DNA from 3 places in the Sphingomonas sp. SP6 genome. Region 3 is predicted to be linked to each of the others. Evidence: predicted binding sites of a transcription regulator. Region 3 holds the regulator's gene; each other region holds the start of a gene.
What was found. Region 3 encodes LexA, which represses DNA repair genes until DNA is damaged. Its sites were predicted from a motif close to GTTCCNCNCTTGTTCT; they were not measured.

Region 1 (9,951 bases), 830 kb from region 3:
GATGGCGGACGGCCCGATCGATCTGCTGACGCTGACCGAGAACGCGCAGCCCGCCATCATGGCCGGCGCGGTCGCCGTGCTGCGGGTGCTCGAAAAGGAAGGCGGCGTCTCGGTCGCGGACAAGGCTGATTACGTCGCCGGCCACTCGCTCGGCGAATATACCGCGCTGTGCGCCGCGGGCGCGCTCGATCTCGCGACGACCGCGCGCCTGCTGAAGCTGCGCGGACAGGCGATGCAGGCGGCGGTGCCGGTCGGCGAGGGGGCGATGGCGGCGCTGCTCGGCGCGGATCTCGACACGGCCGAACTGATCGCCGGCACCGCGGTCGACCAGATCCTGGCGGAGGGCGGCGATGCGCTGGTCTGCACCATCGCGAACGACAACGATCCCTCGCAGGTCGTGATCTCCGGTCACAGGGCCGCGATCGAGCGCGCCGTCGCGCTCGCCAAGGATCTGGGCGCAAAGCGGGCGGTGTTGCTGCCGGTTTCGGCGCCGTTCCATTGCCCGTTGATGCAGGACGCCGCGGACGCGATGGAGAACGCCCTGCGCGACACCCGCCTCTCCGCGCCGGTCGTGCCCGTCTACACCAACGTCGACGCCGCCTCCGTCGCCGACCCCAATCGCCTCCGGTTCGCGCTCGTCGAGCAGGTCACCGGCATGGTCCGCTGGCGCGCCTCGGTGGCGGCGATGGCGGGGGAGGGTGTGTCGGACTTCGTCGAGTTCGGCGCGAAGGTGCTGGCCCCGATGGTCAAGCGCACCGCCCCCGACGCGACCGCGACGAGCGTGCTGACGATGGACGACATCGAGGCGTTGTTGAAACGAATGTAGGATTCAAGAAGGAAGAAAGGGGTTCACGCAAGGGACGCAAAGGTCCGCGAAGGGCGCGATGAGGAAGGGAGAAGGCCCGGACCCAGGCCGCGCGAGGGCAAGATCTGGTATTGCTGCGTCGCGGCGAAGAAGAATGCGCCGCCGAGAACCATCTTCCTCGTCTTCTCTTCATGTCCTTCGCGGACCTTCGCGTCCATCGCGTGAAGCACCTTCTTCTCTTCTGTGCCCGCTGCAGACACCAATGAAGGATCACACCATGTTCGATCTTACCGGCGCGACCGCCCTCGTCACCGGAGCCTCGGGCGGGATCGGCTCGGCCATCGCCGGCGCGCTTGCGAAGCAAGGCGCGCGCGTCGCGGTGTCCGGCTCCAACGCCGAGAAGCTCACCGCCTTCCGAAACGAGCTCGGCGGCGATCACGTCGCCGTCCCTGCGAACCTCGCCGACCCGATCGCGGTCGACGCGCTCGTTCCCGCCGCCGTCGCGGCGCTCGGCGGCCGGCTCGACATCCTCGTCAACAACGCCGGCGTCACCCGCGACAATCTGACGATGCGGATGAAGGACGAGGAGTGGGACACGGTGATCCGCGTCAATCTCGAGGCCGCCTTCCGGCTGATCCGCGCCGCGGCCAAGCCGATGATGAAGCAGCGCTACGGCCGCATCGTCTCGGTCACGTCGGTGGTGGGCCAGACGGGCAACCCCGGGCAGGCGAATTACGCGGCCTCCAAGGCGGGGCTGGTCGGCATGTCGAAGGCGGTGGCGCAGGAGCTCGCCAGCCGCAACATCACGGTCAACTGCGTCGCGCCGGGCTTCATCCGCTCGGCGATGACCGACGGGTTGCCCGATGCGCAGAAGGCCGCGCTGAGCGCGCGGATTCCGGCGGGCGACCTCGGTGCGGGAGAAGACATCGCCGCCGCGGTGGTGTATCTGGCGTCGAAGGAAGCAGGGTACGTCACGGGCCAGACGCTCCACGTCAACGGTGGGATGGCGATGGTCTGACTTGCGCCGAACTCGCAGCCGTTCTAGCTGCGTTCAGGAATCATCACCCCCCAGCGAGAGGGACCAAGTTCATGAGCGAGACCGCCGACCGCGTGAAGAAGATCGTCGTCGAGCATCTCGGCGTCGAAGCCGACAAGGTGACCGAGGACGCCAGCTTCATCGACGATCTGGGCGCGGACAGCCTCGACATCGTCGAGCTGGTGATGGCGTTCGAGGAGGAGTTCGGGGTCGAGATTCCCGACGACGCCGCCGAGAAGATCACGACCGTCAAGGACGCGATCACCTACATCGACGAGCACAAGGGCTGATCGTACGCCCCCAAGCCGGATTTGAGCGGCTCTCCGTCCTCCGCTAGAGGGCGGGGAGCCGTTTCGTTATGTTGATCCGTCGTCCCGGGCGCGCGCCGGGGACGACGCTGGAAGGAAGCCTATGCGTCGCGTCGTCGTCACCGGCCTCGGTCTCGTTACCCCGCTCGGGGCGGACGTCGAGACCGTCTGGAAGAACATCGTCGCCGCCCGCTCGGGCGCGGCGACGATCACCCGCTTCGACGCCACCGATTACCATTCGAACTACGCCTGCGAGGTGAAAGCGCCGGATCACGAATTCGGCTTCGATCCGGGCAAGCGCGTCGACCACAAGGTCCAGCGCCAGGTCGATCCGTTCATCGTCTACGGCATCGACGCCGCCGGCCAGGCGATCGAGGACGCCGGGCTCCTCGACATGACCGAGGAGGAGCGCTTTCGCGCCGGCTGCTCGATCGGCTCGGGCATCGGCGGCCTGCCGGGAATCGAGAGTGAGTCGCTGGTGCTGGCCGAGAAGGGCCCCAAGCGGGTCTCGCCGCATTTCGTCCACGGCCGGCTGATCAATCTGATCTCGGGTCAGGTCAGCATCAAATACGGGCTGATGGGTCCCAACCACGCGGTGGTCACGGCTTGCTCGACCGGCGCGCATTCGATCGGCGACGCGGCGCGGATGATCGCGATGGACGACGCCGACGTGATGCTCGCGGGCGGGGCCGAATCGACCGTCTGCCCGATCGGCATCGCCGGCTTCGGTCAGGCGCGCGCGCTCTCGACCGGCTTTCGCGACGATCCCACCAAGGCCAGCCGCCCGTGGGACCAAGCGCGCGACGGCTTCGTCATGGGCGAGGGCGCGGGCGTCGTCGTGCTCGAGGAATATGAGCGGGCGAAGGCGCGCGGCGCGAAGATCTACGCCGAGGTGATCGGCTACGGCCTGTCGGGCGACGCCTATCACGTCACCGCCCCGCACCCCGAGGGCTCGGGCGCGTTCCGCTCGATGCAGATGGCGGTGAAGAAGTCCGGCCTCGCGCTCGACGACATCGACTACATCAACGCGCACGGCACCTCGACCCCGCTCGGCGATGAACTGGAGCTGGGCGCGGTCCGGCGGCTGTTCGGCGACGCGATCGGCGGGCTGTCGATGTCGTCGACCAAGTCGGCGATCGGGCACCTGCTTGGAGGCGCGGGAGCAGTCGAAAGCATCTTCTGCATGCTGGCGCTGCGCGATCAGGTCGTCCCGCCGACGCTCAACCTCGACAATCCCAGCGAGAATTGCGCGGGCGTCGACCTGGTCCCGCACACGGCCAAGCAGCGCAAGGTTCGCGCGGTGCTGAACAACAGCTTCGGCTTCGGCGGCACCAACGCCTCGCTGGTGATGAAGGCGGTCTAGTGCGCCCGATCGGCTGCTTCGGCCTGCTCGCCGGCCTGCTGCTGATCGTCGCGGCGTTGCTGGTGGCGCAGGATTGGCGCGGGGCGGGGCCTGCGAACGCGCCCGTCACCGCGCAGATCTCGCGCGGGGCCACCCTCGCGCGCGCCGCGGCCGAACTGGAGAAGGCAGGCGCAATCGAATCGGCGACGCGCTTCCGCATCTACGCCCGCCTGTTCGGCACCGGCGCCCCGATCCGGGCTGGCGAGTATCAGGTGCCCGCGGGGGCGAGCCCTTCGCTGGTCCTGAAGCTCCTCCAGGAGGGCAAGGTCCGCCAGCGCTTCGTCGTCGTGCCGGAGGGCTATCCGTCCGTCCTGGTCCACGACGCCTTGCTCCGCGCCGACGGGCTCACCGGCGGGGTCGGCATTCCGCGCGAGGGCTCGATCCTCCCGGACAGCTACGCCTACGAACGCGGCGACACCCGCGTCTCCGTCGTTCTGCGGATGCAGAAGGCGATGCGCGACTATCTCGCCGCCGCCTGGGCGAAGCGCAAACCCGGCATCGCGGTCAAGACCCCGGCGGAGGCGATCACGCTCGCCTCGATCGTCGAGAAGGAAACCGGCAAGCCCGCCGAGCGCCGCGTCGTCGCCGCGGTGTATGAGAACCGGCTGCGGCAGGGGATGCCACTCCAGGCCGATCCGACCGTGATCTACCCGCTCACCCGCGGCCGCCCGCTCGGCAGGCGGATCCTCGAATCCGAGCTGAAGGCGAAGAACGGCTACAACACCTATGCCGAGGCAGGGCTACCCAAGGGCCCGATCGCCAATCCGGGCAAGGCGTCGATCGACGCGGTCCTGAACCCCGCCGACAGCCCCGCGCTTTACTTCGTCGCCGACGGGACGGGCGGGCACGTCTTCGCGAACACGCTGGACCAGCACAATGCCAACGTCCAGAAATGGTATGCCATCCGGAGGGCGCGGGGAGAGATGTAGACAACGCGACCACCGTCCGACGAAATCCGGTGTTTCCCTCTTGTTCTACAGGAACGAAGACGGTACACAACGTCCCGCGCGTTGAACGGTCGATGCGCATGGTCTAGCGGTGTGAGGGAAGCGATATGGCTGCGAACCTGAAGGTGATCGACTCCGGCATGGCCTCCTCCCTTTCGAACAACACCGATCGCCAAAAGGCGCTGGACGCCGCATTGGCGCAGATCGACCGCGCCTTCGGCAAGGGCTCGGCGATGAAGCTCGGCTCGAAGGAGGCGATGAAGGTCGACGTGATCTCGACCGGCAGCCTCGGGCTCGACATCGCGCTGGGCGTCGGCGGGCTGCCGCGCGGCCGCATCGTCGAGATCTTCGGACCCGAAAGCTCGGGCAAGACCACGCTGGCGCTCCACGCGGTCGCCGAGGCGCAGAAGCGTGGCGGCACCGCAGCGTTCGTCGACGCCGAGCATGCGCTCGATCCGGTCTATGCCAAGAAGCTGGGCGTCGACATCGACGAGCTGATCGTCTCGCAGCCCGATACCGGCGAACAGGCGCTCGAGATCGTCGACACCCTCGTCCGCTCGAACGCGGTGGACGTGCTGGTGATCGACTCGGTCGCCGCGCTCGTCCCCCGCGCCGAGATCGAGGGCGAGATGGGCGACAGCCACGTCGGCCTTCAGGCGCGACTGATGTCGCAGGCGCTCCGCAAGCTCACCGGCACGATCAGCCGCTCGCGCTGCCTGGTCATCTTCATCAACCAGATCCGCATGAAGATCGGGGTGATGTACGGTTCGCCCGAGACGACCACCGGCGGCAACGCGCTCAAGTTCTATGCCTCGGTCCGGCTCGACATCCGCCGCACCGGCTCGGTGAAGGACCGCGACGAGGCGACGGGCAACACCACTCGCGTCAAGGTCGTGAAGAACAAGGTCGCGCCGCCGTTCAAGCAGGTCGAGTTCGACATCATGTTCGGCGAGGGCGTGTCGAAGCTCGGCGAGATCATCGACCTGGGGGTCAAGGCGGGGCTGGTCGAGAAGTCGGGATCGTGGTTCAGCTACGACAGCGTCCGCATCGGCCAGGGGCGCGAGAACGCCAAGAACTTCCTGCGCGAGAATCCGGAAATGGCCGAGCGCCTGGAAAAGGCGATCCGAGCGCGCACCGATGCGGTCGCCGAGGAGATGATGGTCGGACCGTCGGGCGAAGACGACGCCTGAGGGATCTTTCGCGATGACGCCGCCGCGGCCCGCTCCCGAACATCGGGGGCGGGCCGTCGCTTTTTGGTGTCGCGTCACCGTCGCGAGGACCCTCTCTCGGCGCGCGCGACCGAGCGCCGGTGCCGCGCTCCTGTCCCGTTCGCGTCGCGCCGGTGTCGCGGAGCCGTCGCTTGGCAGGGGCGTTTCAGCCGCATCTACCCGAAGACGCGGGTCGGCGCCTAAACCGCGTCGACCTCTCTCAGCAAACTCGCTCGGGGGGTAGCAAGCCTCGCTGAATAAACCGCTGGAGTTCCCGCAGATGACCGAAGCCGCACAATGGCGCACCGACGTCGGAACCGTCTGGGCGGAGGAATGGCGGCGCACCGACCGCAGCTTCGCGGGAGTCTCCGCCGCGCTCGACGCCGCGATCCTCGACGTCTCCCCGACGACAGGAGTCGCACTCGACATCGGCTGCGGGGCGGGCGGGACGAGCCTGGCGCTCGCCCGCGCGCACGCCGCGCTCGCAGTGGTCGGGATCGACCTTTCCCCCGATCTGGTCGCGGTCGCGCAGGCGCGCGCCGTGGGCGTCGACAACGTCCGCTTCCAGGTTGCCGACGCAGCCGACCCCGCGCCGCCCATCCTCGGCGGCGCGCACGACATCGCCGTCTCGCGCCACGGCGTGATGTTCTTCGCTCATCCCGTGGCCGCGTTCGAGACGATCCGCACGTTGCTCAAGCCCGGGGCGCCGTTCGTCTTCTCCTGCTTCCAGTCGGTCGGGCGCAATCCCTGGGTGAGCGACGTGGTGGAGGCGATCACCGGGGAGCCGATGGCGCAGACCGGCGACATGCCGGGTCCGTTCGCCTTTGCCGACCCGGACCTTGTCCGGGCGCTGCTGACCGATACGGGGTGGAGCGACCCGCGGGTGCGCGATCTCGACTACAGCTACGTCGCCGGGCAAGGCCGGGATCCTGTCGGCGACGCGCTCTCGTTCCTTTCGCGGATCGGGCCTGCGGCGCGCGCGCTCGCGACCCTGCCCGCGTCCGACCGGCCCTCCGCCCGCGAGCGGTTGCACGGACTTCTGGCCCGCCATGTCGCGGGCGATCTGGTCGCGTTCTCCGCCGCCGCCTGGATCTGGAGCGCGCGCGCATGATCGTCGTCCACCACCTCGAGAACTCCCGGTCGCAGCGGGTGCTGTGGATGCTGGAGGAGCTCGATTTGCCCTATGAAGTCCGGCGCTACGAGCGGAACAGGACGACGATGCTCGCGCCGCCCGAGCTCAAGCAGGTCCACCCGCTGGGCAAGTCCCCCGTCATCGTCGACACCGCCGACGGCACGAGCGGACAAGGGCGGGTCGTCGCGGAGACCGGCGCCATCGTAGAATATCTGGTCGACAAGGCCGATGGTCGCCTCGGCCCGCCCGCCAATCGCGACGCGACGCTCCGCTACCGGTTCTGGCTTCACTATGCGGAAGGCTCGCTGATGCCGCCGCTGCTCGTCAAGCTGGTGCTCGGCCGCGTGCCGCTGCTCGGCGGGATGGCGCAGAAGCGCATTCAACCGATGATCGACGTCCATCTCGATTACGTCGAGGCGGAGCTCGCCAGGCGGCCCTGGTTCGCGGGCGACGAAATCACCGCCGCGGACGTGATGATGAGTTTCCCGGTCGAGGCGGCGCGCAGCCGCGGCGGGCTGGACGCCTCGCGCCCGCATACGATCGCCTGGCTGGCGAAGGTTCACGCCCGCCCCGCCTTCCGGCGTGCGCTGACCGCGGGCGGGCCTTACGACTTCGCTTAACGCTGCGCGGTCGCGATGCCCGCCGGCGGCCATTCCAGCACGCCGCACGCCTTTGCGACCCACTCGCCCTTCTTCGACCAGCAAACCGCATCGAGCCGCGGCATCGCCAGCTTGGGCTGGAAGGCATAGACCGCCACCTGGTCTCCCCAAGGCGTCAGCGCGTTGCGCAGTTCGCGCATCCGTGCTCGCGACACCTCGACGAACTTCCCCTTCGACGTAAACACCGCGTCGCGTCCGATCGAATTGGCTACCTCGCAGAAGTTCAACTGCGATTCCACCGCCGAGAAGCCGGCGTAGGTCCGAGTCCCGAACTGATCCAGCGCCGACTGTCCACCCTTTGGAGACTTGTTGACACGGACGAAATACTTGGTGAGCGTGTCGAACGACTTCTTGAGTTCGTCCTTGTGATCGGTGAGGATCGCATTGTAGTTCGACACCGTCACCATCGTCGGTTCGAATTGGCACTGGAGCGCGGCGACGTTCAGCGCCGCGCGCATGTTCCAGACCAGCGCGGCGTCGATCTCGGCGCGCGTGGCGCCCGGCATCGGCTGGGCGATCCCCGGCTCGTCGCCGACCACCGGCGCGCCGGACAGGTCCTTGGATTTGAGGAAGAACTGCGCCGAAGCGGGCGTCGCCGCGACCGCCGCTCCCGCCAACGTCAGAGCCGCCACGCCGGCCCGCCACACCTTGATCATCACCCTATCCCCACGCAACTCGCCGGATTCTAGACCTTTTCGAATCGTCTCCCAACAGGTTTTTACCATGTCCGCCGAACGGCTCGCCGCAGCTTCGCGAGCGGACGGTCGGCTTGACCGGTCCGCGACCCGGTTTCATTCTCTCCCCCTCGATGTGCGCAAAAGGGCTCCGCATGATCCGCTTCACCTCGCTCGCCGCGCTCGCGGCGACGCTCGCCGCCGTTCCCGCCGCCGCGCAGACTCGCCCCGCCCCGGCGCAGGCCGCCCCCGCGACGGCGGCGCAGGCGGACGCCTTCGTCGCCGATGCCGAGCGGCAGATCGAGGCGATCTCGGTCCCGACCGCGCAGATCAGCTGGGTGAACGCGACCTATATCACCGACGATACCGATGCGCTCGCCGCCGCGGCGGGGGCGAAAGCGACCGAACTCGCGGTCAAGCTCGCGGTCGAGGCGGCGAAGTACCGCAGCGTCCCCGGCCTCTCGTTCGACACCCGGCGCAAGCTCGACCTGCTGCTCGGCGGCATCACGCTTCCGGCGCCCAGCCGCCCAGGGGCGGCGGACGAGGTCGCGACGCTCGTGACCAAGATGTCCTCGTCCTACGGCAAGGGGCGCGGCATGCTGGACGGCAAGCCGATCAACGGCAGCGACATCGAGGCGGCGATGGGGAGCGTCCGCGATCCCGCCAAATCGCAGGAGATGTGGGTCAGCTGGCACGACCAGGTCGGCGCGCCCATGCGCGCGGATTTCCTGAAGTCGGTCCGGATCGAGAACGAGGGCGCGAAGGAACTGGGCTTCGCCGACACTGGCGCGCTCTGGCGCGCTGGCTACGACATGCCGCCGGAGCAATTCGCCGCGCTGACGGACACGCTCTGGAAGCAGGTCGAGCCGCTCTACCTCGCGCTCCACACCTATGTCCGCTGGAAGCTCAACGCGAAGTACGGCGACGCCGTCCAGCCCAAGACCGGCCCGATCCGCGCCGATCTGCTCGGCAACATGTGGGCGCAGGAATGGGGCAACATCTACGATCTCGTCGCGCCGGCGGGTGCTGGCGACCTCGGCTACGACATCGGCGATCTGCTCAAGACCAAGGGCTATGATCCGGTAAAGATGTTCAGGACCGGCGAGGGGTTCTACTCCTCGCTGGGCTTCGCTCCCCTGCCGGACACGTTCTGGACGCGCTCGCAGATCGTCAAGCCCGCCGACCGCGAGGTCGTGTGCCACGCCTCGGCTTGGGACGTCGACAACATGAACGACCTGCGCATCAAGATGTGCACCAAGGTCAACAGCGACGATTTCGTTACCATCCATCACGAGATGGGTCACAATTATTATCAGCGCGCCTACAACACTCAGCCGTTCCTTTACAAGAACGGCGCCAACGACGGCTTCCACGAGGCGATCGGCGATTTCGTCGCGCTGTCGATCACGCCCGACTATCTCGTGAAGATCAACCTGCTCGATCCGGCGAAAGTCCCCGCCGCCGACAAGGACATCGGACTGCTGCTCCGCCAGGCGATGGACAAGGTGGCGTTCCTGCCGTTCGGCCTGCTGGTCGATAAGTACCGCTGGAGTGTCTATTCGGGCGCGATCCCCGAAGGTCACCTGCAGGCGGGCTGGGACAAGCTTCGGCTCCGGTATCAGGGCATCGTCGCGCCGGTCGCGCGCGACGAGACCAAGTTCGATGCGGGCGCGAAGTATCACGTCGCGGCGGGCGTGCCCTACACCCGCTACTTCCTCGCCCGGCTCCTCCAGTTCCAGTTCTACCAGGCGGCGTGCAAGCAGTCCGGCTGGAAGGGCCC
Region 2 (9,951 bases), on a different contig from region 3:
GCAGAGCTATTCGGAGCGCCAGATCTTCGAAGGGGCGACCAGCCGCCTCGCACGCGAACTCGCCGCCATGGAGCAGCTCGACGAGCCCGCGGCTCAGCTGAAGATCCTCGACATTCTCCGCGCCGCCGCCGCGATCTACAACAAGGACAAGGTCCAGGCGTAACCCGGTCCTCTCCCGTTCGCGGGGGAGGCGGTGTTTACAGACGTAATCGTCTTGAGTATCGAGGCTCTTCCCATAGGAGAGTCTCGATGCGCCGCCCCTTGCTCACCCTCGTTCCGCTGGCGCTGGTCGCCGCCCCCGCCCTTGCCGCCGACACCGATCGCGGCCCCGGCATTTTGCCGCAATCGCGGGGCGGCGTCATGGTCTATGCGGCGGGTGGCTTCGACGAGGTCGGCCTCGGCACCGGCGCGACGGTCGCGGTCCGGGTCGGCCCCGCCTGGTCGGTCCAGGCGACCGGTCCGGTGGCCGCGTTCCAGAACCTGCGCATCACCCGCGAGGGGCGTTCGCTCGAGATCGCCCGCCGCTTCCGCGATCGTCGCGGCGATCCCTCGCTCGAGCGGCAACTCCGGATTGCCGTGACGATGCCGCGGATCGCCGCGGCGGCGGTCGGCGGCAGCGGTCAGATGATGGTCGACCGCATTGCCGGCGACCGGTTCGAGGCCGCGGTCGGCGGTTCGGGCAATCTCGTCCTCGCCGATGTCTCCGCGCGCACGGTCCGCGTGTCGGTCGGCGGCTCCGGCGGGGTCGCCGCACGCGGTCGGGTCGAGGCGCTGACCGTGTCGGTGGGCGGCAGCGGCCATGTCGACGCGCCATCGCTCCGCGCCGCGCGCGCCACCGTGTCGATCGGCGGCTCGGGCTCGGTCCGCGCGGATGTCGCCGGTCCGGCGCAGGTCTCGATCGCCGGCAGCGGCGAGGTCGATCTCGGCCCGGCGGCGCGCTGCGTCACCAGCCGCGTCGGCAGCGGCCGGGTGCGCTGCGGCGGGTGACTTGCCGACTCTCTCGAAGTGTGTTAGTGAAACAATACACAATGGGAGATGAGCGATGCGTGGTTACGGTCTGGCCTTGCTGATTCCGCTCGCCGCCTGCGGCAACGGCTTCGGCGGCGACGACGGCAAGGGCGTGCCTGGGACCGGCTCCGGCACCAGCCGCAGCTATCCGGTCGACGGCTTCACCGTGGTCGCCGTGCAGGGCCCCGACGACGTCGACGTCCGCGTCGGCTCCGCGTTTTCGGTGCGGGCCGAGGGAGCCGAGGCCGATCTCGCCAAGCTCCGGATCGAGCGCGACGGCGATACGCTCAAGATCGGGCGCGTCCACCGATTCGGCTTCAACTGGTCGTCCGGGAAGGGCGTGCGCGTCACGGTCACCATGCCGCGGATCACCGCCGCCGAGCTCGCCGGATCGGGGAATCTTGCCGTCGACCGCGCCGAAAGCCCGGGCTTCAAGGGCGAGCTCGCGGGCTCGGGCGACCTCTCGATCGCGGCGCTCGCGACCGGAGAGGCGACGTTCTCGATCGCCGGCTCGGGTACCGTGAAGGCGGCGGGTCGCGCCGACCGGCTGACGGTCGAGATCGCGGGTTCGGGCGATCTCGACGCGCCGGGGCTCTCCGCCGCGGGGGCGAAGGTGTCGATCGCGGGCTCTGGCGGAGTCCGCGCCAAGGTCGACGGTGACGCGAAGGTCGATATTCTGGGCTCCGGCGATGTCGACCTCGGCACCGGCGCGCGATGCAAGACCAGCAAGATGGGGTCCGGCTCGGTCCGCTGCGGCTGAGGCTTGCCACGGCGGCGGCGGTGGAGGACGGTGCCGCGATGCGCCGCCTGCTCCTGCTCCTCGCCGTCGCGCCGCTCCCCGCGAGCGCCGCCGACCGCACCGTCTCGGTCGCCAGCTTCACCCGCGTTCGGGTGGAGGGGCCGTTCGTCGTCGAGGTGCGGACCGGGGTGAGTCCCTCGGCGCGGGCGAGCGGGGACAAAGACGCGCTGGAGCGCGTCGACATCGGTCATAGCGGCGACACGCTGACGGTCCGGCCGGGCGGCGGAGGTTGGGGCGAGCGCTCGTCCGGGGCTACACCGAAGCCCGTGACGATCACGCTCGGCACGCCGCGCCTCGAAGCGGTCGCGATCGCGGCAGGCGCGCAGGTGCGGAGCGGCCCGGTGAAGGGCTCGCGGGTCGAACTGGCGGTGACTGGCGCAGGCAAGCTCTCGATCGAGCGCGTCGACACCGACCAACTCGCGGCCACCGTCGTCGGCGCCGGGACGCTGGACGTCGCCGGCAGGGCGAGCAACGCGCGCATCATGGTCAACGGCCCCGGCGCGATCGCGGCGCCGGAGCTGATCGTCGGCGACCTGATCACGCGGGTCGAAGGCGTGGGCGAGGTGACGGTCGCCGCGCGCTTCACCGCCAACGTCACGACGACGGGACTGGGGAAGGTGACCGTGCTCGGCGCGCCGAAATGCCAGGTCCGCGCGCCTGCGGGCGGCTCGGTCGTTTGCGGCGCGGCGGCGATGCGCTGACGCGACCGCGATTTATTTTCGTTCGCGGTTCGTGCTCTTGCCTTTCTTAGAGGCGGCTGAAGTCCGCGCGTCGCAGCCTTCAGACCGCGACATCGCGGCGCCGCTCGCATGTGACCGACCCTGGTTGGACCGCCGTCGCCGCTTGCGTGAACGTTCGGTTTGCCACAATCTCTTGGGGTAAGATCGGGAACGAACGCAAGTGGTGGTGGTCGGTCGAGCGAGACCTTACATAGGTCGAGCGGCCGATCCGACATGTCCGAGCGGCATGATCACTTTTTGTTCTCACCGTTCCGGTGCGGATGGGTGTAGGATTGCTCTTCCGCCGATTCGGTTGGCAAGGACATGAGGGCGGCGATGGACTTTCGGGACACAGGCGAGACGCGCATGGACACGGACACGATCGACACTCCGGCCACGACGACGTCCGGCGCGGGCGCGGCGGCGCCGCGGCGCGACACACGGGCGATCAGTACGCCCTATCCGGTCGAGGTCGATCACGGCCGCGACGCGCTCCTGACGGAGTTCGGCAAGGACACGCTGCGCGACCGCTACCTGCTGCCGGGCGAGACCTTCCAGGACCTGTTCGTCCGCGTCGCCAGCGCCTACGCCGACGACGCCGCGCACGCGCAGCGGCTGTACGATTACATCTCGCGCCTGTGGTTCATGCCGGCGACACCGGTCCTGTCGAACGGCGGCACCGGGCGGGGCCTGCCGATCAGCTGCTTCCTCAATTCGGTGCCTGACAGCCTCAACGGCATCGTCGACACCTGGAACGAGAACGTCTGGCTCGCCTCGCGCGGCGGCGGGATCGGCACCTATTGGGGCAACGTCCGCGGCATCGGCGAGCCGGTCGGGCTCAACGGCAAGACGAGCGGCATCATCCCGTTCGTTCGCGTGATGGACTCGCTGACGCTCGCGATCAGCCAGGGTTCGCTGCGTCGCGGCTCGGCCGCGGTCTACCTCGACGTCTCGCATCCCGAGATCGAGGAGTTCCTGGAGATCCGCAAGCCGAGCGGTGACTTCAACCGCAAGGCGCTCAACCTTCACCACGGCGTGCTGATCACCGATGCCTTCATGGAAGCGGTGCGCGACGGCGCCGAGTGGACGCTGACCAGCCCCAAGGACGGGTCGGCCCGCGGCAAGGTCGATGCGCGCGCCTTGTTCCAGAAGCTGGTCGAGACCCGGCTGGCGACCGGCGAGCCGTACATCGTCTTCGCCGACCATGTGAACAAGAACATGCCGCGTCACCACCGCGAGCTGGGGCTCAAGGTCTCGACCTCCAACCTGTGCAGCGAGATCACGCTGCCGACCGGCAAGGACCATCGCGGCGAAGATCGCACCGCGGTCTGCTGCCTGTCGTCGCTCAACCTCGAGACCTGGGACGAGTGGAAGGACGCCGACGGCTTCATCGAGGACGTGATGCGCTTCCTCGACAACGTGCTGCAGGATTTCATCGACCGCGCCGAGCCGGGGATGGAGCGCGCCGCTTATTCCGCCGCGCGCGAGCGGTCGGTGGGACTGGGGGTGATGGGGTTCCACTCCTTCCTTCAGGCGCGCGGGCTGCCGTTCGAAGGAGCGATGGCCAAGAGCTGGAACCTCAGGATGTTCAAGCACATCCGCGCGCAGGTCGACCAGGCATCGATGGCGCTTGCCGCCGAGCGCGGGCCGTGCCCCGACGCTGCCGACGTCGGCGTGATGGAGCGGTTCAGCTGCAAGATGGCGATCGCGCCGACCGCATCGATCTCGATCATCTGCGGCGGCACCAGCGCGTGCATCGAGCCGATCCCGGCGTGCATCTACACCCACAAGACGCTGTCGGGCAGCTTCTCGGTCCGCAACCCCTATCTCGAGAAGATCCTGATCGCGAAGTCGAAGAACTCGGATGCGGTGTGGAGTTCGATCCTGGAGCACGGCGGCAGCGTCCAGCACCTCGATTTCCTCTCCGTCGAGGAGAAGGATTGCTACAAGACCAGCTTCGAGATCGACCAGCGCTGGCTGCTGGAACTGGCGGGCGACCGTACGCCGTTCATCGATCAGGCGCAGTCGCTGAACCTGTTCATCCCGGCCGACGTCGAGAAGTGGGACCTCCTGATGCTCCACTTCCGCGCTTGGGAGCTGGGGATCAAGTCGCTCTACTACCTCCGCTCGAAGTCGGTCCAGCGCGCGGGCTTCGCCGGCGGGGTCGAGGTCGACAACACGATCGAGAAGCCGAAGTACGAGTTCGAGACGACGGACTATGACGAGTGCCTGGCGTGCCAGTGAGGTGCGGGCGGCTTGGGATTGCGTGAGCAATCCCAAGACTCGCCACGGCGGGCAGCGGTGCGGCGCAGCCGCTCCGTCTGACGGCGTGGCGGAGGCGGGGCGGCGAGGGTCTCAACGATGAAAACCGGGACGGTTAAGGTTGAGACATTCGGAGATCGCTGGCGCAAGGCGTGGCCGGTAATACTCTTCGTAATCGGGTACATGATTCCGCTGTTTTGGCTGTGGTCGAAAACAGGATTCCCAGACGATCTCGGAGTCCACATTTCGGCTCACGGAGAAGCCGGCGCTCTGGAAAGCTGGTGGTACTCGTCCTTGCTGCTCCGTCGGCATCACATTCTGGATGTGGTGACTTTCGCTTATATGTGGGCCGCTATCGCCGGCCTCATCGTCTGGCTCGGGCAAGCCGTCATCAAGGACCGGCGGACTAAGAAGATGGGCGAGGTAGCAAGCGTCGGAACGAACAAGGGCGACGTCGAATGATCGACATCGCCCTCGTTTCGCCTCATCTCCGCCGCGCCGTCAGACGGAGCGAGCTTCGCCCGCACCGCTGCCCGCCGCGGCGAGTCCGGGGATTGCTTGCGCAATCCCCGGCCGCCCGAACCTCACTCCGCCTCTTCGAACATGTCTACCGCGTTCGCCGCGGTCGCGCTCAGCCGCACCGTGTCGCCCTCGATCTCCGCGACCAGCCCGGCGGGGAGATAGTGGTGCTTGCCGCCCGTGCCGTCCTCGGTGCTCGGCGAGTCATTCTTGGTGAGCTTGATCCGCTCGCCATCGACATGGTCGACAGTGCCGACATGGACGCCGTCGGCGCCGATGACCTTCATGTGCTCCTTGATGTTGCTGTGGTCGTGCATCGTGGGTCTCCTGATTGGTGCGCGGGCGGAACGAATAGCCCGATGTTTGGATGCATGGGAGAGATGAAGTGAAGCGGTTCGCGATCCTCCTGCCGGCCCTGCTCGCCGCCTGCGCGACGCAGGTGTCGTCGGCGGTCCAGCATGGCGCCGGCACCCCCGGTTTCCTGCTCGGGCTGTGGCATGGGTTCATCTTCCCCGTCGCCTGGGTGCTCTCGCTTTTCATGCCCGAGGTCGCGGTCTACGCGGTGCCCAACGACGGCGGCTGGTACGATTTCGGCTATTTCCTCGGCATCGTCGTGTTCGGCGTCGGCGCGCGGCGTTCGCACACCGTGGTGCGGACGCGGGTCATCAGGCGATGAGCTGGCAGGTCCTCGTCATGTACGCCGTCGCCGCGGTGTTCTCGCTGCTCGGCCTCGGCTTGCTGTTCGCGCTGATCCGGCCGAGCGGCCCGGCCAAGGTCTATGTCTTCCGCATGGTCGGGATCATGGCGCTGTCGCTGGGCGTTGTCCTGGCGATGAGCGCCACCGCGATGTGGCGCTGGGCGACCGAAACCGCCGCAACCAGCTCGTTCGTTTTCTAACTCACCCGATCAGTCCGGAGTACCCCCATGTCCCTTCTCGAAGCCCGCAAGCAGTACAAGCCGTTCGAATATCCCTGGGCGTTCGAATATTGGAAGCGCCAGCAGCAGCTCCACTGGCTTCCCGAAGAGGTGCCGCTGGGCGAGGATTGCCGCGACTGGGCGCAGAAGCTCTCCGATCACGAGCGCAACCTGCTGACGCAAATCTTCCGCTTCTTCACCCAGGCCGATGTCGAGGTGCAGGATTGCTACCACGAGAAATACGGCCGCGTGTTCAAGCCGACCGAGATCAAGATGATGCTGACCGCGTTCAGCAACATGGAGACGGTCCACATCGCCGCCTACAGCCACCTGCTCGACACGATCGGCATGCCCGAAAGCGAGTACGGCGCCTTCCTCGATTATGCCGAGATGAAGGACAAGCATGATTACATGCAGAACTTCGGCGTCGACAACGACGAGGATATCGCCCGTACGCTGGCGATGTTCGGCGGCTTCACCGAAGGGGTGCAGCTGTTCGCCAGCTTCGCGATGCTGATGAACTTCCCGCGTTTCAACAAGATGAAGGGCATGGGGCAGATCGTCAGCTGGTCGGTCCGCGACGAGAGCCTCCACTGCGAGGGCATCATCCGCATGTTCCACGCCTTCTGCGCCGAGCGCCAGTGCCTGACCAAGGCGGTGAAGGACGACATCGCCGACGTCTGCCAGACGACGATCCGGCTCGAGGACAATTTCATCGATCTCGCCTTCGAGATGGGCCCGGTCGAGGGGATGAAGCCCAAGGACATCAAGAAGTACATCCGCTACATCGCCGACTGGCGGATGGGCCAGCTCGGCCTCAAGCCGATCTACATGATCGACGAGCACCCGATCCCCTGGCTCACCCCGCTGCTCAACGGCGTCGAGCACGCTAATTTCTTCGAAACCCGCGCGACGGAGTACTCGAAGGCCGCGACGCGGGGGCAGTGGGGCGATGTCTGGGACAGCTTCGACAAGCGCCAGAAGGCGAAGGCCGGGCCGGCGGCGAACGATGCGCCCGAGGCGGACGAGGGCGACATGTTCTCGCGGGCGGGCGTGGCGGCGGAGTAATGCGCCGTGCCCATCGTCTTCCGCCAGAACGGCTACCGCTTTCACTTCTTCTCGAACGAGGGCGATCCGCGCGAGCCGGTTCACGTCCACGTCGAGAAGGACGACGCGGATGCCAAGTTCTGGCTGTTTCCGACGGTGGAGATCGTCTACAATCGTCGCTTCAGCGCAAGGACTCTGCGCCAGCTCCAGGACGTTGTCGAGGCCCGGCGCGACGAGATCGTGGAGGCGTGGAATGACCATTTCGCCTAGGGCCACCGCAGTCCGCTTCGACGACGACCAGATGTGGGTCGAGCTGGAGGACGGCCGCACGCTGGGCGTCCCCCTGGTCTGGTTCCCACGCCTGCTCCGCGCCGCGCCGGACGCCCGAGCGGAGGTGAGCATCAGCCCGAGTGGCTTGCATTGGGACGCGCTGGACGAGGACATCTCGATCGCCGGGCTGCTGGCGGGCCGCGGCGACATGACCAGCGTGGGGCGGCGGGCGGCGTAAAGCGCGCCGCTCAATGAGCTAAGCGGGGCTTAGGTCCAGTGAACCGCGGAGCCGAGGGGCGACGCCGATAAAGTAAGGTGTGGTAGATGTCAGGTCATATTTCCGCGGGATCCACTGGGCATTCAATTGTAATCAGCCCGGACGACACGTCTATTAGCCTCGCGCAAGCAATCTACCATCATGTAACAACAAAAACAGAACGGATAGTTGAAACGTTCAAGGACTCATATGTAGTATCCAATGATGATATTATACAACTATCTCATATCCTTAAACAAGTAGCGCAAAGGCATCATGAAGGCGAGTGGTCATGTGTGATTGATCACTCACTATTCAAAAAGTCTAGAACCCGATTCAGTTCTCTTGAGAGATACGAGTTGGCTGATAAGGGTCAATCAGACCCTACCGGAGAAGTGGTTATCACGTACGACTTTCTTAGTAAGAACCCGTTTGCTTCTTCGACCGATACATCCATCGTTCCCGAACGGTATAAGGTTGTGGTTAGGGTGACACAGGAGTCATACTTGGCCATGCTTGATCAAGACGACTCGCGTCCGAAATTTGTCACTAGACTAATTACTTTTCCGGCCATAACTGCTAGTGTACAGTATGTAGACTATACTGTTGCGAGAGCTATTTTGAGTGCTGTCAGAGAGTGGGTGGCGTCGTTAGACACCTGCAAGCAGGCAAGGCTTTCCAAGTTTTTCATGAGAAATGAGTTTTCACTTGGATAGATTGTTCCGTCGATCCTTGCCGCATGCGTTTTACTAGGGGCGGGTGGATTAATTGGACATGCGCCTGCTGTTAATTGGCAGTATATATTTTCTAGCCTTGCTTTGGCTGCCCTTTCTTATGGATTAGGATCTCTTATTTCTGATGGCTTCATGTCAAATTTGTACATCTTGCAAACCCCTACGATTATTCTGATAACAAGGGGGGATGAAATACATCAAGCAGGGGTAAAGCAAAGATGTGCGCGGGCTAGGGCTCTTGTAAGTCTTATATTCATCACGTTCTTTCTGGCGATCGTTGTGAATGTCTTCTCAAGCTTCATCTACGGCTGGTTAACGACGTAGCTCTGTTCGATAGCAACGCACCTCACCACCCCACATCCCGCTCCCCCTCGAACCCCAACCTTGTCACCCCCGCCCGCTTGACCAGCGCCAGCACCTGGTCGAACCGCTCGTAGCGGGTCTCCGGGTCGGTCCGCAGCGTCAGCTCGGCCTGGCGGTCCGCCGCGATCGGGGCCAGTCGCGCGGCCAGCGCCGCGTCGCCGATCGCCATGCCGTCGAGCGCCACGCCGCCGCCCCGCGCCAGCACCAGCCGGTGCGACACCACCGGCAGCCTCGCGTCGGGCGCGGGCTTGGGGAGGTCGAGGGGGACCTCGTGGGTCATCGTCGGGAGGACCAGGATGAACATCACAAGCAGCACCAGCAGCACGTCGATCAGCGGCGTGATGTTGAGCGCGGCGATCGGCTCGCCGCGCTCGGCGGCGGCGTAGGCGGGACGCGGGTAGCCGCGGCGCATGAACCCTCTCCTGTTGATGTGATGGTATGACATCACGCACCTGCCAGCCTGTCAAGCTGCTGTCCTACACGGCCGGATTCGGTTAGATGGTTCGGCTCCTAAGCCAAGGGGCGTCGTCATGTCAGTCTGGTCCGAACCGCTTCACTCCCCGGCGACGTGCCTGAGCGGAGCGCCGGCGCAAGCGCCTCAACCCCCTCAACCTGTCTCTGCCCGGGAGCGCGTTCCCGCCGCGCTGGCGCCGCGTGTCTGTGGCGTCCGCGTCGCATTGAAGCAGCGCGAGCGTCGCGTCGGCGTCGCGCGCCCGTCGCCAACCGGGCGCGTCGCGGTCGCGAGCCCCGCGCGCGCGCCTCGAAAGACCCGTACACGCCTCAACCGCCTCAACCTGTCCTTGTCTGGCCGCGCGCACAGGGTGGTTCAGCCCCAGCGCAGAGTCGCGACCCCGTCCTTCCATCTCCGCGCCTCCGCACCTCCTCTGAACCTCTTCCGTCGCCACCCCGATACTGCGACTTTCGTGTGACCTTCGCGTCCCGCCGCCGAGCACGGCCTTGCCCTCGCTACCGTCCTCCCGCACACCGCCCGCCTGCGAACGCCTGCGAGGGCGCGCCCGAGGAGAGCCGATGACCCCGACCTATCCCGCGCCGGCCAAG
Region 3 (9,951 bases):
GTGATGAGCACACCCGCGCCATAGATGCCGGTCGGGTGGAACTGGACGAACTCCATGTCCTGCAGGGGGAGGCCCGCGCGCAGCGCCATGCCGTTGCCGTCGCCGGTGCAGGTGTGCGCCGAGGTCGCCGACTGGTACACGCGCCCGCCGCCGCCGGTCGCCAGCACGACCGCATGGCTGCGGAAGCGGTGGATCGAGCCGTCGTCCATGCACAAGGCGATCACGCCCCGACACGCGCCGTTCTCCATGATCAGGTCGAGCGCGAAATATTCGACGTAGAAGTCCGCGTCATATTTCAGGCTCTGCTGGTAGAGCGCGTGGAGCATCGCATGGCCGGTGCGGTCCGCGGCGGCGCAGGTGCGCTGGACGGGAGGCCCCTCGCCCATGTTCTGCATGTGCCCGCCGAACGGCCGCTGATAGATCGTGCCGTTGTCATTGCGGCTGAACGGCACCCCAGCATGTTCGAGCTCATAGACCGCGGCCGGCGCCTCGCGCACCATATACTCGATCGCGTCCTGGTCGCCGAGCCAGTCGGAGCCCTTGACGGTGTCGTACATATGCCAGGACCAGTGATCCGGCGAGTTGTTGCCGAGCGACGCGGCGATCCCGCCCTGCGCCGCGACGGTGTGGCTGCGCGTCGGGAACACCTTGGTGATGCAGGCGGTCTTCAGCCCGCTCTCGGCGATCCCCATCGTCGCGCGCAGCCCGCTGCCGCCCGCTCCGACGACCACCGCGTCATAGGTGTGGTCGATGATCTGATAAGCGGCAGGCATTACACGGATGCTCCGAACGCGATCTTGAGGATCGAGAAGATGGCGACGCCGGCGGTCGCGACAACGAAGAAGTTGAGGAGGACCATCGCGACGACGCGGCTCTCATTGTGCTGATAATCCTCGATCACCGTCTGCAATCCGAGGCGAAAGTGATAGAAGACGCTGACGATCAACAGCAGCATCGGCACCGCCGCCCAGGGCGACGCCAGCCACGCCCGCATCGCCGGGTAGCCGTAGCTCGGTCGGGTCGCCACCGAGATCAGCAGCCACGCCATCAACAGGAAGTTCGATCCAGCGGTCAGCTTCTGCCGCCACCAATGCTCGACTCCCGCGTGGGCCGAGCCGAGGCCGCGCACGCGGCCGAGTTGCGTCCCGGTACCCATCAGCGCAGCTCCACGACGAGCCAGAACAGCACGGTGAGCGTGATCGAACTGGCGAAGGTCAGATAGGCGAGCGTCTTGTTCGTCTTCAGCTCGAACGCCGCGCCGGTATCCATGATGAGGTGGCGGACGCCGCTCGACATGTGTTGGAAGAACGACAGCGTCAGCCCGACGCCGACGATCCAGCCCAGGATGTTGAGCCGGCCGGAGGAGAGCGTGAAAACGTCCACGAACGTGGCATAGGCCTGCGGCCCCGTGGCGAGCGCGGCCAGGAACCAGACCAGCAGGCACGCGCCCACCGTCGCCATTCCCGATCCGGTCACGCGGTGCAGGATCGAGACCGTCATGTGCGGACCCCATTTCCAGATCTGGAGATGGGGCGACATCGGGCGCGTTCGAACGGGAGCGGCTTTGCTGGCCAAGGGCATGTCCTTCAGGGTTGCCAGCGTCCATAATCCTCCGGGCGACCTATGCAAGCATTGGGGTGCGCTGCGGCATGATGCGACGGACCGATGCATCCGCACGGCGGGTTCCGCGTTTGGGGGTCGCCGGGAACCGGACTGGAGGGACCACCATGCGCATAATCTTCGCCGCCGCGCTCATCGCGACCTCGCTCGCGGCGTGTTCGCAGCACGACGGCACATCGTCGGATCGGCAGGATCGCAAGGAGCGCCGCGACCGAGGGGATCGCGGAGGCCGAGGCGACCGCGGCGGTCGACTGGAACGACTCGATACCAACAACGACGGTTTCGTCGAGAAGAGCGAGGCGCCCGAGCGGATGCAGCGCCGCTTCGACCGGCTCGACACCGACCACGACGGCAAGCTCTCGGCGGACGAGCTCGGGGCAGGTCGTCGGCGCTGAGAGCGCCGCTCGGCGGGTCGCCTTCCGCAACCTTCGGCCGGCCCCGGCGTGACGCGCCCGCCCGCTCGCGATGATGTGAACCCAAGTGTGACCTTCGAAGCTCCGCCTCACCTTCTCGCCGTCGCCGTGGCGCAGCAACGCCTGGTCGCCGCCGCACGTCCGGTCTCGAGCGAAGTCGTCGCGATCGCCGACGCGCTCGGCCGGTGGACGGCGGCGCCCGTGATCGCCCGGCGCACCCAGCCCGCCGCCGACCTGTCGGCGATGGACGGCTATGCGATCCGCGCCGCCGACCTGCCGGGGCCCTGGCGGGTGATCGGGGAAAGCGCGGCAGGCAGACCCTTCGCCGGAGGGATCGGCCCGGGCGAGGCGACCCGGATCTTCACCGGCGCCGCCCTGCCCGCGGACGCTGACGCGGTGCTGATCCAGGAAGAGGCGCGGCGCGACGAGGACCGGCTGATCCTCACGGGCGAAGGTCCGACGGGGCCGAGCCGCAACGTCCGTCGTCGCGGCCTCGATTTTACGGACGGTCAGGAGCTGGTCGCCGCGGGCGAACGCTTGACTCCCGCTCGCCTGGCGGTCGCGGCCACCGCCGGCGTCGCTGCGGTTACCGTCCGCCGCCCGGTCCGTGTCGCGATCGCCAGCACGGGCGACGAACTGGTTGAGGTCGGTCAGCCGATCCCCGATGGAGGCCTGCCGGAGTCGAACCGCCTACTCCTGCGCAGCTTGCTCGCCGATCTGCCGGTCGAGATCGTCGATCTCGGCATCCTTCGCGACGATCTCGCCACCCTGCGCGACGCCTTCGCGGCGGTCCGCTGCGACCTGCTGCTCACCACCGGCGGCGCGTCGGTCGGCGATCACGACCTGGTCCGGCCGGCGCTGGAGACGGCAGGGGCGACCATCGACTTCTGGCGGATCGCGCTGCGACCGGGCAAGCCGATGATGGCCGGTCGGCTTGGCGACGCGCAGGTGCTCGGCCTCCCCGGCAATCCGGTCTCGGCCTTCGTGACCACCATCCTGTTCGCGCGACCGCTCGTCGCCGCACTGGCAGGCGCCCGCGATCCCATGCCGCGAACCACCACCGGGACGCTCGGGGAGGATCTGCCCGGCAACGGCGCCCGCACCGATTATCTACGTGCCGAGCTGCGTGATGGCCGCCTCTTCGCCGCCGCGATTCAGGACAGCTCGATGCTCCTCACGCTCGCCCGCGCCAACTGCCTGATCGTGCGACCGGCGCATGCACCGCCCACTGTCACGGGCGACTCGGCGGAGATCCTGATGATCGCTTGACGTGTGCAAGAGCGTTCCGTAAAGGTTCGTCGTCTGTTCGCCAGCGAGGCCGATCATGCTCACGCGCAAGCAACACGAACTCATCTGTTTCATCGACGATCGCCTGACCCAGACCGGGGTTTCGCCCTCGTTCGAGGAGATGAAGGACGCGCTCGACCTCAAGTCGAAGTCGGGGGTCCATCGCCTGATCTCCGCACTCGAGGAGCGTGGCTTCCTCCGCCGATTGCCCAATCGCGCCCGCGCGCTGGAGGTGATCAAGATGCCCGAGCGCGCCGAGGCGAAGAAGCCGACGCGCGCCGCCACGCCCCGGCCCGAGCCGGCGAACGACACCGTCGAGATCCCGCTGCACGGCCGCATCGCCGCGGGCGCCCCGATCGAGGCTTTCGAGGGCTCGACCACGCTGTCCGTCCCCGCCGCGCTGCTCGGCTCGGGCGAGCATTACGCGCTCGAGGTCTCGGGAGATTCGATGGTCGAGGCGGGCATCCTCGATGGCGATTTCGCGCTGATCCGCCGTCAGGAGGTCGCGCGCGACGGCGAGATCGTGGTCGCGCTGATCGAGGACAGCGAGGCGACGCTCAAATACTTCCGTCGCGAGGGTGCGATGATCCGCCTCGATCCCGCCAATCGCGCCTACGATCCCCAGCGCTACGCGCCCTCGCAGGTCCGCGTTCAGGGAAAGCTGTCGGGGCTGCTCCGCCGTTACGACTGACTGCCCGCCACGGATGTTCGTCGCCGGGCTGGAGGACGGTGGCGACCCGCCCGGCCGCGAGCGTCACCGCCACGCCGCCCGTTGTCGCCAGCACGTCGCGGTCGAGCCGTAGCCATGACGGCCGGCATCGCCACGGCAGCGGACGCTCGCTGATGACGATGTCGGCGCCCCGGCAGGCCGCGATCAACTCGTCGATGGGGACCCGGTAGGCGCTTCGCGTCGCCACGACGCGCCACCGCCGCCCGCCCGCCTCACGGTCGACGATGCACAGGTCGCGCGTGCATCGCGCCTCGGGCTGATCGACCAGGAACACCGGATCGCCGTCCACCCCGCCGTTCTCCGCCAGCGTGTCCAACGTATAGTCTCCCGCCCGGTCGCGCAGCACGGCGACGCCCGCTGCGGTTCGGATCGCGAGATGCCGTCCGTCGCCGGTCACCAGCAGGTCCGGAGTCGGGCTCAGCAGCGCCCAGACGAGCCCCGCCGCGAACGGTGCGGCTCCGAGCCGGCGCCAGCGCGTCCGCCACAACGCCGTCCACAGGCCGCCGGCGACCATCAGCGCGAACGCTCCGCCTGGCATCGCGGGCAGCGCCGCCACCGCCCCCGGCGCGGCGGCGACCCGGTGGGCAAGCCAGAGCAGTAGCGCCAGTGTCCGCTCGAGCAGCCACCACAGCGGCCCTGCCAGGCCCGTCGGCTCGAAGACGAGCGCCGACGCCTCCAGCGGCATCACGACAAAGGTGGTCAGCGGGATGGCGACGATGTTGGCGACGGCCCCGTACAGCCCGGCCTTGTGGAAGTGATAGACGGCGATCGGCATCAGCGCCGCCTCGACCACCAGCCCCGTCAGCAGCAGCGACCCTCCTTCGCGCGCGACCCTTCGCCACCTGGCCTCGTCGCGCGGCAGGAACCAGGCACGCACCTTCGGGTGCTCGTGGAGCGCGATGATCGCGGTCACCGCCGCGAACGACAATTGGAAGCTTGGACCCGCCAGCGACTCGGGCCAGACCAGCAGCACGATGACCGCCCCCGCCGCGACCAGCCGCAGCGTCACCGCCTGCCGCCCGACCGCCATGGCCGCGAGCACGAGCAGCGCCGCGACGCAGCTGCGGATCGTCGGCACCTCCGCGCCGGTCAAGAGCGTATAGCCGATCGCCACCAGCGCCGCTGCGCCACCTGCCACCAGCGGCAGCCGCCCGGTCAACGCCAGCGCCGGACTGAGCGCGAGCACGCGGAGCACCAGCCACATCGTCAGCGCCACCGCCGCGGTGATGTGGAGGCCACTGACCGACAGGAGGTGCGCCAGCCCCGCCCGCCGCATCGCTTCCGAGTCGTCGTCCGCGATCGCACCCGTGTCGCCGGTCGCCAGCGCCGCCGCGATCCCGCCCTCGCTGCCGGGCACCCTCGCCTCGATCAGCCGGCTCAGTCGCGAGCGCAGGCCGTCTTCGGCAACGCCGGGAGAGATCACCGTCACCGGCGCGAACGCCCGGCCCGTCGCGCCCAGGCGGGCGAACCACGCGACCTGGGCGAAATCGTACGCGCCGGGCACCGCCGGCGACGGCGGCGGCATCAGCCGAGCCCGCTGTCGGATGACCGCTCCGGCGGTCAGCCCGGGTGGGGCGTCGCCGACAGCGACGTTGAGCCGGATCGACCTGGGCGTCGGCACGGTGGTCTGCCGGCCCGTAGGCGCGATCCGCGTCGGGATCATCGTCACCCGCACCAGCTCGCGCGCCGGCAGATGCTGGACGCGCGTGACCCGCCCTTCGACCGCGGCGACGACCGGAGCGGCGAGGACCGGCGCGCGCGCCCGTTCCGCCGACGCCCAGGCGAGCGCGACTCCCAGCGCGACCGCGCCACCCGCTGCCGCGACCGCAAGCCCCGCGCGCCCCCCGCGCCATGCGGTCAGCCCCAGGCAGCCGACCGCCAGCGCCGCCGCGATCGCCGCCAGCCATCCGGTCCGGGTCGGCAGCGCGAACCACGCGGCGACGCCGAGGCCCAGCATCACCGGCAACCAGAGCGGCAGCTGGTCGCGCTCCGCCTCCAGCCAGCGCTCCACCGGCTCGCGCCACCGCCGCCCGCTGGTTTGAAGCGGTTCGAACGCCGTGCTACGGGCGGCTGCGGCTGAACTGGCCATCGAGATTCCAGCCTGGGAGCAAGCGCGCTTGAGCGCAACCACCGATCCCGCGGGCGGCCCCGCGGCGCCTGTCGTCACCCGTTTCGCGCCTTCGCCGACCGGGTTCCTCCACCTGGGCGGCGCGCGGACCGCGCTGTTCAACCTGCTGTTTGCGCGCCACCATGGCGGCACGTTCCTCCTGCGCATCGAGGACACCGATCGCGCGCGCTCGACCCAGCCCGCGATCGACGCGATCCTCTCGGGGATGCGCTGGCTCGGGCTCGACTGGGACGGCGACGTCGTGTTCCAGTTCGCGCGCGCCGATCGCCATGCCGAGATCGCGCATGCAATGGTCGCGAGCGGCCACGCCTATCGCTGCTACATGACCGCGGAGGAGATCGACGCGATGCGCGCCGCGGCGCAGGCGGCGAAGCAGCCGCTGCGGATCCGCTCGCCGTGGCGCGATCGGACCGACTGGCCAGAAGGCGAGCCCTACGTCCTGCGCCTCCGCGCCCCGACCCAGGGCGCGACCACGATCCACGACCGCGTCCAGGGCGAGGTCACCGTGCAGAATGCCGAGCTCGACGATCTCGTCCTGCTCCGCTCCGACGGGACGCCGACGTACATGCTCGCGGTGGTCGTCGACGATCACGAAATGGGCGTCACCCACGTGATCCGCGGCGACGACCATCTCAACAACGCCTTCCGCCAGCTGCCGATCTATCGCGCCAACGGCTGGCCGGAGCCGGTTTACGCGCACATCCCGCTGATCCACGGCGCGGACGGGGCGAAGCTCTCCAAGCGCCACGGCGCCGTCGGGATCGAGGCGTATCGCGACGAACTCGGGATCCTGCCCGAGGCGCTCGGCAATTACCTGCTCCGTCTCGGCTGGGGGCACGGCGACGCGGAGATCATCAGCCGCGACGAGGCGATCGCCTGGTTCGATCTGGACGCGGTCGGCAAGTCGGCGTCGCGGTTCGATCTCAAGAAGCTCGAGCATCTCAACGGCCATTACATTCGCGAGGCGGACGATTCGCGGCTCGCTGCGCTCGTCGCCGAGCGACTCGGCCGCTTGGATGCGGACCCGTTGCTCACGCGAGCGATGCCGGCCTTGAAGCCGCGGGCCGCCAATCTGAACGAGCTCGTGGACGGCGCCGCCTTTCTGTTTGCGCAGCGCCCGATCGAGATCGCGGCGGATGCCGCCCCGCTTCTCGCGGGGGATGCGTTGACGGTCCTGGCCGCTCTCCACGCCGCTCTTGACGCGGTGCACAACTGGAATACGGAGGCGCTCGAAAACACGGTCCGTCGGGTGGCCGAGGAGGCGGGCGTCAAGCTCGGCCAGGCCGCCCAGCCGCTCCGCGCCGCGCTCACGGGACGCAGGACGTCGCCGGGAATCTTCGACGTGCTCGAACTGCTCGGGCGCGACGAGAGCCTGGCCCGGATCGCCGACCGCCTGTCCTGACGAAGTTCACTCGGAGTATCCCATGACCGACACCGCCAAGCTCTCGCTCTCGGGCAAGGACTTCGACTATCCCGTCCTCTCGGGCACGGTCGGGCCGGACGTCATCGACATCCGCAAGCTCTACGCGCAGACCGACGCCTTCACCTACGATCCCGGCTTCACCTCGACCGCGAGCTGCCGGTCGGAGCTGACCTATATCGACGGCGACGCGGGCGTGCTGCTCCACCGCGGCTACCCGATCGGCGAACTGGCCGAACAGTCGAGCTTCATGGAGGTCTGCTACCTCCTCCTGAACGGCGAGCTGCCCAAGGGCGAGGAGCTCGACGGCTTCATCGATACGATCACGCGACACACGATGGTCCACGAACAGCTCGCGAGCTTCTTCCGCGGGTTCCGGCGCGACGCCCATCCGATGGCGATCATGTGCGGCGTGGTCGGCGCGCTGTCCGCCTTCTACCATGACTCGACCGACATCCACGATCCGGTCCAGCGCACCATCGCCAGCCACCGGCTGATCGCCAAGATGCCCACGATCGCGGCGATGGCGTACAAGTACAGCGTCGGTCAGCCTTTCCTCTATCCGGACAATTCGCTGAGCTACACCGGCAACTTCCTGCGGATGACGTTCGGCGTCCCGGCCGAGAAGTATGAGGTCAACCCCGTCGTCGAGAAGGCGATGGATCGCATCTTCATCCTCCACGCCGATCACGAACAGAACGCCTCGACCTCGACCGTCCGTCTCGCGGGTTCGTCGGGCGCCAACCCGTTCGCGTGCATCGCGGCGGGGATCGCCTGCCTCTGGGGCCCGGCGCACGGGGGCGCGAACGAAGCGGCGCTCAACATGCTGCGCGAGATCGGCACACCCGATCGCATCCCGGAGTTCATCGCACGCGCCAAGGACAAGAACGATCCGTTCCGCCTGATGGGCTTCGGGCACCGGGTCTACAAGAATTACGATCCGCGCGCGACCGTGATGCAGAAGACCGTGCGCGAGGTCTTCGACGCGCTCAAGGTCAACGACCCGCTGTTCGACACCGCGCTGCGGCTCGAGGAGCTGGCGCTGAGCGACGATTACTTTGTCGAGAAGAAGCTGTTCCCCAACGTCGACTTCTATTCTGGCGTGATCCTGTCGGCGATCGGCTTCCCGACCTCGATGTTCACCGCGCTGTTCGCCTTGGCGCGCACCGTCGGGTGGGTCGCGCAGTGGAACGAGATGATCACCGATCCCGATCAGAAGATCGGCCGTCCGCGTCAGCTCTATGCCGGGCCGGCCCAGCGCGCCTATGTTCCGGCCGGGGAGCGTTGAGGCGGTGCGCCGCGCACGCGCTCCGTTGATTGCGCTCGGCGTCGTCCTGACGCTGATGGGGGTGCTCTGGATCGGGCAGGGCCTCGGCTACGTCGACTGGCCTCGATCGAGCTTCATGCTCCGTCAACGGGTCTGGGCCGACTATGGCGCCGGTCTGGCGGTCGTCGGCCTGCTCATGATCATCGCCGCCCGCCGCTGGCGGTGATCAGCGCGCGGGCAGCTCGAGCGTGAACCGCGCGCCCTCGCCCGGCGCGCTCTCGACCGACAGTTCGCCGCCCATCACGCGCGCCAATCGCCGCGCGATGTAGAGGCCCAGCCCGCTTCCCCCCGGTTCGCTCGGGTCGACCCGCTCGAACTTGTCGAAGATCCGCGCCTGATCTTCCGGGGCGATGCCCTTGCCCTGATCGGCCACCCTGACGATCCCGCGGTCTCCCCGCCGCTCGACGTCGATCACGACGCCCGCACCGCGCGGCGAGTAGCGCACGGCGTTCCCGACCAGGTTCACCAGGATCTGCAACGTCCGGCGGAACTCGCCCGAGACGGCGACGCTGACGTCGGGCGCAGGCCGGGTGATCGTCACGCCCGAGTCGGACGCGCGGACCGACAGCAAACCGCCGGCCCGGCGCGCCACGTCCGCCAGATCGATCTCGTCCGGTTCGACCTTGAAGTCGGGACGCTCGATCGCATTCAGATCGGCGAGATCGTCGACCAGCGCCAGCAGGTGCCGGCCGGCGCTGGCGATGTCGGCGGCATATTCGACGTAATGGGGCGCCAGCGGGCCATCGACTTCGGCGTTCATGGCATCGGCCTCGGCCACGATCCGCGACAGCGGCGCGCGCAGTGCGGCTTCGAGCTGAAGGTTGAAGCTCTCGCCGCCCGGAGCCTCAAGCGACGCATCGGCGGGCGCGTCCTCGAACACACCGCCGACATAGCCGAGCAGGGTCTGCGTGGCGTCGCGGATCGCTGTCCCCGCGAGACGGACCGCACGCGCGCCGCCCACCGTCGCGCGCTGCCCGTCGAAATCCTGTCGGTCGGCGAACGCCTCCAGCAGGGGCATCGTCCCGC

Region 1: recA (recombinase RecA) is a predicted target of LexA. The motif match lies at 4,512-4,527, and genes of this name have one in related genera.
Region 2: AC4GYY_RS07325 (ribonucleoside-diphosphate reductase subunit alpha) is a predicted target of LexA. The motif match lies at 2,776-2,791, and genes of this name have one in related genera.

What each region holds. Positions count from the first base shown of each region.
Region 1 is NZ_JBZFLG010000001.1:37,280-47,230, forward strand. It holds gene fabD (ACP S-malonyltransferase) at 1-826, shown strand, start outside; gene fabG (3-oxoacyl-[acyl-carrier-protein] reductase) at 1,083-1,823, shown strand; gene AC4GYY_RS00200 (acyl carrier protein) at 1,895-2,131, shown strand; gene fabF (beta-ketoacyl-ACP synthase II) at 2,253-3,512, shown strand; gene mltG (endolytic transglycosylase MltG) at 3,512-4,480, shown strand; gene recA (recombinase RecA) at 4,606-5,688, shown strand; gene AC4GYY_RS00220 (class I SAM-dependent methyltransferase) at 5,987-6,817, shown strand; gene AC4GYY_RS00225 (glutathione S-transferase family protein) at 6,814-7,458, shown strand; gene AC4GYY_RS00230 (hypothetical protein) at 7,455-8,153, opposite strand; gene AC4GYY_RS00235 (M2 family metallopeptidase) at 8,327-9,951, shown strand, end outside.
Region 2 is NZ_JBZFLG010000002.1:319,333-329,283, reverse strand. It holds gene AC4GYY_RS07345 (CarD family transcriptional regulator) at 1-163, shown strand, start outside; gene AC4GYY_RS07340 (GIN domain-containing protein) at 250-987, shown strand; gene AC4GYY_RS07335 (head GIN domain-containing protein) at 1,043-1,768, shown strand; gene AC4GYY_RS07330 (GIN domain-containing protein) at 1,723-2,508, shown strand; gene AC4GYY_RS07325 (ribonucleoside-diphosphate reductase subunit alpha) at 2,893-4,770, shown strand; gene AC4GYY_RS07320 (hypothetical protein) at 4,888-5,250, shown strand; gene AC4GYY_RS07315 (DUF2171 domain-containing protein) at 5,373-5,624, opposite strand; gene AC4GYY_RS07310 (hypothetical protein) at 5,693-5,983, shown strand; gene AC4GYY_RS07305 (hypothetical protein) at 5,980-6,204, shown strand; gene AC4GYY_RS07300 (ribonucleotide-diphosphate reductase subunit beta) at 6,232-7,290, shown strand; gene AC4GYY_RS07295 (DUF4160 domain-containing protein) at 7,297-7,539, shown strand; gene AC4GYY_RS07290 (DUF2442 domain-containing protein) at 7,523-7,777, shown strand; gene AC4GYY_RS07285 (ExbD/TolR family protein) at 8,876-9,304, opposite strand; gene AC4GYY_RS07280 (spinster family MFS transporter) at 9,922-9,951, shown strand, end outside.
Region 3 is NZ_JBZFLG010000001.1:867,974-877,924, forward strand. It holds gene sdhA (succinate dehydrogenase flavoprotein subunit) at 1-773, opposite strand, end outside; gene sdhD (succinate dehydrogenase, hydrophobic membrane anchor protein) at 773-1,156, opposite strand; gene sdhC (succinate dehydrogenase, cytochrome b556 subunit) at 1,156-1,539, opposite strand; gene AC4GYY_RS04260 (EF-hand domain-containing protein) at 1,728-2,015, shown strand; gene AC4GYY_RS04265 (molybdopterin molybdotransferase MoeA) at 2,142-3,302, shown strand; gene lexA (transcriptional repressor LexA) at 3,358-4,011, shown strand; partial or broken gene AC4GYY_RS04275 (ComEC/Rec2 family competence protein) at 4,583-6,139, opposite strand; gene gltX (glutamate--tRNA ligase) at 6,168-7,580, shown strand; gene AC4GYY_RS04285 (citrate synthase) at 7,603-8,886, shown strand; gene AC4GYY_RS04290 (hypothetical protein) at 8,891-9,091, shown strand; gene AC4GYY_RS04295 (ATP-binding protein) at 9,092-9,951, opposite strand, start outside.